3 regions of the Kitasatospora sp. NPDC048722 genome follow, and region 2 is predicted to be linked to each of the others. Evidence: riboswitches for the same ligand, from Rfam matches in the RefSeq annotation. Region 2 holds a riboswitch; each other region holds the start of a gene.
What was found. Region 2 has a riboswitch for cyclic di-AMP ahead of AB0C76_RS28325 (M23 family metallopeptidase). Riboswitches for the same ligand answer to the same signal wherever they lie in the genome.
Positions count from the first base shown of each region.

Region 1: another riboswitch for cyclic di-AMP. It lies ahead of AB0C76_RS01195 (glycoside hydrolase family 16 protein); the one in region 2 lies ahead of AB0C76_RS28325 (M23 family metallopeptidase).
Region 3: another riboswitch for cyclic di-AMP. It lies ahead of AB0C76_RS22000 (NlpC/P60 family protein); the one in region 2 lies ahead of AB0C76_RS28325 (M23 family metallopeptidase).

Region 1 covers NZ_JBEZGX010000001.1:273,999-276,167, reverse strand. Annotated here, with positions in the region: gene AB0C76_RS01195 (glycoside hydrolase family 16 protein) at 1-1,074, opposite strand, end outside; cyclic di-AMP (ydaO/yuaA leader) riboswitch at 1,076-1,248, opposite strand; gene AB0C76_RS01190 (hypothetical protein) at 1,438-1,563, opposite strand; gene AB0C76_RS01185 (MoaF N-terminal domain-containing protein) at 1,714-2,043, shown strand; gene AB0C76_RS01180 (alpha/beta hydrolase-fold protein) at 2,129-2,169, opposite strand, start outside.
Region 2 covers NZ_JBEZGX010000044.1:22,741-24,909, forward strand. Annotated here, with positions in the region: gene AB0C76_RS28320 (hypothetical protein) at 1-246, shown strand, start outside; gene AB0C76_RS28325 (M23 family metallopeptidase) at 296-1,129, opposite strand; cyclic di-AMP (ydaO/yuaA leader) riboswitch at 1,142-1,300, opposite strand; gene AB0C76_RS28330 (YiaA/YiaB family inner membrane protein) at 1,554-1,844, shown strand; gene AB0C76_RS28335 (alpha/beta hydrolase) at 1,983-2,169, shown strand, end outside.
Region 3 covers NZ_JBEZGX010000029.1:65,693-67,861, reverse strand. Annotated here, with positions in the region: gene AB0C76_RS22005 (NlpC/P60 family protein) at 1-9, opposite strand, end outside; gene AB0C76_RS22000 (NlpC/P60 family protein) at 237-1,361, opposite strand; cyclic di-AMP (ydaO/yuaA leader) riboswitch at 1,372-1,525, opposite strand; gene AB0C76_RS21995 (NlpC/P60 family protein) at 1,875-2,169, opposite strand, start outside.

The DNA of each region.
Region 1 (2,169 bases), on a different contig from region 2:
CTTCGCGACCGCGTTCGCGTTGGTGTAGTAGTCGGCGTTGCCCGGGTTGACGTGGTTGGTCAGCTCCAGGAGGTTCGGGTTGTCGGGGTGGTACTCGAAGGAATCGATCTCCCCGTTGCCGTTCTTCCAGGTCCACAGGGCCGGCCAGGCACCGGAGCCGGCCGGCAGCTCGACCCGGGTCTCGGCGTAGTCGCCGGTCTTGACCTGGAAGCCCTCGCTGGAGCCCTCGGTGGTGAGGAAGCCGGTGTTCCAGGACTGCTTGCCGTTCTCCAGCGTGTTGCTGCCGGGGGCGGCGGTGAAGGTGGCGACGCCGTTGGCCACGCTGACGTTGTTCGGGTCCAGCCAGTCGAGCTTGTTGTCGTCCGGGTTGTGGTTGCCGTACTTGTACGAGCTGCTCTTGTCGCCGACCCAGCGCTGCCCCCAGTTGATCGGGCCGTTGAACTCGTCGGACCAGGTCAGCGACTTGCCGGCGATCGGGGAGGACGGCGCCGGGGTGCTCGGGGCAGCGGTGGCGCTCGGGGCCTGCGTGGGCGTGGGCGTCGGCGTGGCCGACGGGGTCGGGGTGACGGTCGGGGCCGGGGTGACGGTCGGGGCCGGGGTGACGGTCGGGGTGCTGGAGACGACCAGCTGCTGCGACGGCAGGTTGTGCCAGGCGCCGCCGAAGTCCTGCCAGAACCCGAACTGGGTGTAGGTGCCGGCCGGCAGGGCACGCGCGCCACTGGTGAAGGTGTAGCTCCACGGGCAGATCGACACATTGGTGGCGTTGCCGGGGAAGTCGAGGTTGTCGCCGGCCGCGTCGCGCACGCCGACTCCGACGGTCTTGGCGGTGAAGCAGGACGAGGAGTGGACGGTGAGGGTCGCGCCGGCGGCCCGGCCGGCGACCATCGTGGCCGGGGCGAGCCGGTCCTGGGTGACGGTCGGGCCGGTGGCGGCCTGGGCACCGGGCGCGGACTGGAGGCCGAACAGGCCGGCGCCGGTGATGGCGAGCGCGCCGGTGGCGGCGAGCGCGGCGGTGCGGCCGCGGCGGGACGGGCGGGCGTGGCGGGGCACGGGGCGTCGGGCAGGCTGGTGCATGGGGTGTCCTCTGCGACGCCTGCGAGGTGAGCTGTCGGGTTCGGACTGAGAGGTCGCCCGGCCGCCTGTGGGAGCGGCTTCACCCCAAGCCGTGGCCCGGACGCGCGGGGGCGTGCCGGGTCGTGGCGCTGACCTTGGTTCCCCCGCTCCCGTCCGCCGTGGTGCTCGGTTGCCCGCCGTCGGGTGGACGGGACTCGGCGTCCCGGCGGCGGGGTCCGCGAGGGCGGACGCCGTTGCAGGCTAGGCAGTCGGTCCGTGAACGGACAACTCGTCGCGGCGGGTTGTCGCGCAGCTCACAGTCGTGTCGATCAACTACGGTACGCAGTGGATCAGTTGGCGGGCGTCCCGGCGGGCCGTGGATGATCACGCGAGCCGGGCCCGGATCCGGGCCGCGTCGTCCGGCGCCAGGGCAGGTTCGAGGTTGTTGGGCCCGCCGAGCAGCCGGGTGCCGCCGACCGTCGCGATGCCGGTGGTGTCGAGCGCGCTCACGACGGCCCTGCGGGGTGACGGTGACGGGGGTGCGCCTTCACTGGCAGTGGCCGTGCGAGCTCGCCCGATCGGATAAATTGGAGGTCCGACATCCACCGCCGTGCACAAGAGCACCGCGCCCCTCCCGCAGAGACGAGGAACCGCCCCACCATGACCGCGCCCCTGCCCGCCTTCGCCGGCCGCACCTACCTCTTCCGGGCCGACAACGGCGCGGCCTTCCGCAACGCCTACTCGGCCGACGGCAAGCGGCTGCGCTGGGAGGGCCTCGGCGAGTCGGCGGGCCAGTGGGAGGACGTGGCGCTCCATGTCGCCGAGGTCGCGCCCGACGTGTACTTCGTCAGCTGGACCGAGCAGAGCGGCATCACCGTCAGCCACGTGATGGACCTGGCCCGGCTGACGGTGCGCGCGTTCTGGACCTTCGAGGGCGAGGGCGGCCGGGTCGGCGAGCTCCACACGGGGACGCTGGAGCGGGTGGCCTGAGGCCGGCAGGTCCGCGAGCCCGGGGGCCGTCAGACCGCGAGCCCGGGGGCCGTCGGACTGCGGGACCGGCCGGCTGCGGTGGCCGTCAGACTGCGGGGGCCGGCTGGCCTGGCTGGTTCGGGACCT
Region 2 (2,169 bases):
AACGCGCTGGGGCGCCCGATGCCGGACGAACTGGCCGGGGACTTCGGGCAGTTCGAGGAGGCGGCGGTGCAGGTGGCACTCGCGCTGTACGGCGAGTGGACGGTGCCGGGGCTGCCGCGGATGCTGGTCGAGGAGTTCCCGGAGCTCGCGCCGGAGCCGGGGTCGGGAGAGATCGAGGCGTACCTGGCGCAGCTGCCGGAGTCGTCGGAGTCGCCTGAGTCGCCTGAGTCGCCGCAGGAGGGCTGATGCGGAAGGCCCCGGCCGGCCGGGGCCTTCCTGTTCGCGCGTGCGGAGGCTAGGGGTTGAGGCCGCGCTGCTGGAGCCAGGTCTCCGGGTCGACCGGGGCGCCGCCGCCCGGGCGGACCTCCAGGTGCAGGTGCGGGCCGGTGACGTTGCCGGTGGCGCCGACCTTGCCGATCTGCTGGCCCGAGGTCACCTTGCCGCTGCCCGTGATGATCGAGGAGAGGTGGCAGTACCAGATCTCGGTGCCGTCGGGCAGGGTCTCGACGATCCGGTAGCCGTACGCGCCGGACCAGCCGGCCGAGGTGATCGTGCCCTGGCCGACCGCGAACACGGCGGTGCCGGTGTCGGCGGCGAAGTCCAGGCCGGTGTGCAGGTGCGCCCAGTAGCGGGCGCTCTGGCCGTAGTGGGCGCTCAGGTTGTAGTCGCGCACCGGCAGCGTGAGGGCGGCGGCCTTGGCCTTCTCGGCGTCGTCGGAGGCCTTCTTCGCCTCGGCCTCCTTGGCGGCGGCCTTGGCCTGCGCCTCCTGCGCGGCCTGCACGCGGGCGCTCTCCTCGGCGGCGGTGCGCTGGCCGTCGGCCTGCTGCTGGATGCGGGCGGCGAGCGCGAGGCCGGGGTCGGCGGAGAGCGCGACCGGGGCCTCGTCCGGGGACTCGATGGCGGGCGCGGCGGCCGGGGTCGCGGAGGCGAAGCCGGTGGCGCCCAGGGTGGCGGCGACGGCGGTGACGCCGAGCAGCGGGGAGGCTCCGCGGGTCTGACGCGGCATCCGGTGGCGGTTGGCCTCGGCCTCCGGGGCCGGGAACTCGTCCCCGGCCGGACGGGGGTGCTCGAGGAGCTGGGTACCGGCGGCAGGGCCGGCGGGCTGTGCCGGGGTGTGCGTCGACGCCACGGAGGCGTGCTCCTTTCCTTCCTTCGCGCCTACCGGGTTAGCTGACGGGTTCGGAGCAGGAAGGTCTCCTACGGCCGGGCCGGGGCCCCGCCGATTCACCCCAAGGAACGTGGTTCCCCGGCTCCCTGACCTGCCCGGAGGCCGGCCGGCGGGATTAGGCGACGGCGCACGGTGCCGTCTGGGTACGGCGTTTCGACCGCGCTGCGTTATCAGACGTTAATCCTAGGACGCCCTGATTCCAAGCCATCCGCCCGGGACGGCCGACAACCGGGCGGGCGGCTTGTTCCCTATGACTGGTTTGCGGCTCTTGCCCACCCCTGACACTACTTAACGTGATTGGGAGTCACCGGACGACGACCTCGACAGGCCCGCCTGAGTACTCCTACTCATGTGCGGCGGGCCGGACCGCCGCCATCCTGGCGCCATGAACGCACCGATGCAGTCACGCACCACGGCCGCGTACCACCTCCAGGCCGTGCTCTCCTTCGCCCTGTCGGGCACCGCCCTCGCCATCGGGATCGCCTACCTGCCGGTCGGAGCCTGGACCCGGGCCTTCCTCGGGATCGGCCTGCTCTACACCGTCACCTCCTCCTTCACGCTCGCCAAGGTCATCCGGGACAGGCAGGAGACGAACGAGATCGTCACCCGGGTGGACCAGGCCAGGCTGGAGAAGCTGCTCAGCGAGCACGACCCGTTCAAGGTCGAAGGGACCTGAGGGGGCGGGGTGCCGCTCGGCGCGGGCGACCTCGACCCCGGGTGCCGATAGCTTGACGGCTAAGGCTATTAGCCTTAGCTTTATGGCTATCGGCAGCACCGCCGATGCCACCGCAGCAGCGGACCGAGGAGGCCCACCATGAACGGCACCACCACCCCGGAGACCCAGTACCTCGACGTTCCCGGCGGCCGGATCGCCTTCGACGACACCCGGAAGGGCGACGGCACCCCCGTCGTCCTCCTCCCCGGGATGCTCGACAGCCGCCGCTCGTACCGGCACCTCGTCCCGCTGCTGGCCGCCGCCGGCCACCGCGTCGTCACCATGG
Region 3 (2,169 bases), on a different contig from region 2:
CACGGGCATGGCGGCGGCTGCTCCAATCCTGCGGACCGGTCCCGCCGCCGCACCCAAGCGGGCGGTCCTGGAGCGGGAGTCCGGTGGCAGACGTTAGCGAGTCCGGGCAACCGAGTCCAAACCTCTCCCAACCCGAATATTTGACCCCCAATCGGACACCAGCCCGAGGAAAGGAAACGCCGCAGGCCCGGACCTCCGTGGAGGAGGGCCGGGCCTGCGGGACGCCGAGCGGGGAATCAGACCCGCACGATGGACGTGAGCGGCATGTTGGTGACCGCCTCGTAGCGGACGCTCGCACCCGGCTTGGGCGCGTGCAGCACCTGGCCGTTGCCGGCGTAGATGCCGACGTGGTGGGCGTCGCTGAAGAAGATCAGCAGATCGCCGGGCTGGGCCTGGGAGAGGTCCGTGCCGATCCGGGTCCCGGCGTTGGCCTGCTCCTGCGAGGTGCGCGGCAGCGAGACGCCGGCCTGGTCGAAGGCCCAGACCATCAGGCCCGAGCAGTCGAAGGAGTTCGGGCCGGTGGCGGCCCAGACGTACGGACTGCCGATCTTGGTGGCGGCGTAGGACAGCGCGGCGGCACCGCGCGAGCTGCCCGGCGCCGGCGGCTTGGCGACCGGCGAGGACGACGGGGCCGAGCCGAGGTCGGTGCGGCTGCTGTCGCGGGAGGCGCGATCGGCGGCGGCCTGCTGGGCCTTCGCGGCGTCGGCCTTGGCCTTGGCATCGGCGGCGGCCTTGTCCTCGGCCGCCTTGATGGCCTGGCGCTCCTGCTCGGACAGGGTGTTGAAGAGGTCCTGGGCGGCCTTCAGCTTCGCCTGGATCTGCTCCTTGGACGCCTTCAGCTGCTGGGTGGTCGCGTCCAGCTCGGCGAGCTTGCCCTGGGCCTCGTTGCGGTCCTGGTCCAGCTTGCGCTGCTGGTCCTGGAGCTCCTTCAGCTGACCCTTCTGGGTGCTGCCGGCCTGGTTCAGGGCGTCGGCCTGGCTGAGGAAGTTGTCCGGCTTGGACGAGAACATCAGCTGGACGGTCGGGGATATGCCCCCGTTGCGGTACTGCTCACCGGCGATCTGGGCAAGGCCGCCCTGGAGGTCGGTCACCTGCTCCTGCTGGCGGGCCACCTGGTCCTGCAGGCCGCTGACCTGCTTCTGCAGCTCCTGCTGCTTGGACTGGGCGGCGTTGTACTGCTCGGTCGCCACCTCGGCCTGCTCGTTGAGCTGGTCGACCTGCTCCTTGACCTGGTCCTTGGTCGGCGCGGGGTCGGCGTGGGCGCCGGACTGCGCGGAGAGGGCGACGGCCGCGGCGGCAACTCCGGTCAGGAAGGAAACTCGGGCACGGCCGGCGGGCTTGGGACGACGATGGGACGCCACGAAGGCGGACTCCTTCTTCCTACGTCCGCCTACCGGGTGAGCTGACGGGTTCGGGCCGGAAGCATGCCCTACGACGCCTCACGGCCGTTCCACCGGCCGACCTGGCGCCGATTCACCCCGGAGGAACGTGGTTCCCCGGCTCCGCTCCACAGCGCCCCCAATCACTGGGCTCCCCTGTCGGACGGTCGCTTCGACCCGTCCCGCTGTTTCACGAACTCGGCGGGAACCACCGCCGCCACCCTGGCTGGGCGATCGACAGTGCGGTGGTTCGGGGCACGACCCTAGTAACTGAACCGTGATCGGTTCAAATCCTTGTCAGAAAAAAGGCGGAAGAATAACCAAGTTCTTTTGTGAAGATGACAGAAGGTGATCGCGGCAGTACGCAAGGCTGATCACTTGTCACGCGAACGTGGTGAAACGCAGTGAAACGCGCTCAAGCGAACGCGCCACCCCCGGTCGGGAGGTGGCGCGGATCACAGGGCCGTTTCCGCCGGCCCCCGGCGTGTCGGGGGGTCAGACCCGGCGGATGGTGTTGATCGGCATCGCGTCGGCCTTCATCACCTTGACCACGTCGCCGGTGTGCGGCGCGTGCACCACCATGCCGTTGCCGATGTACATCGCGACGTGGTGCATGTCGGGGCCGTAGATCACCAGGTCACCGGGCTGGGCCTGGTCCAGCGAGGGCACCCGGGTGCCGTAGTGGCCCTGCTCCTGGGAGGTGCGCGGCAGCGAGACGCCGGCCTGACCGTATGACCAGACCATCAGGCCCGAGCAGTCGAAGGTCGTCGACCCGGTGGCGCCCCACACG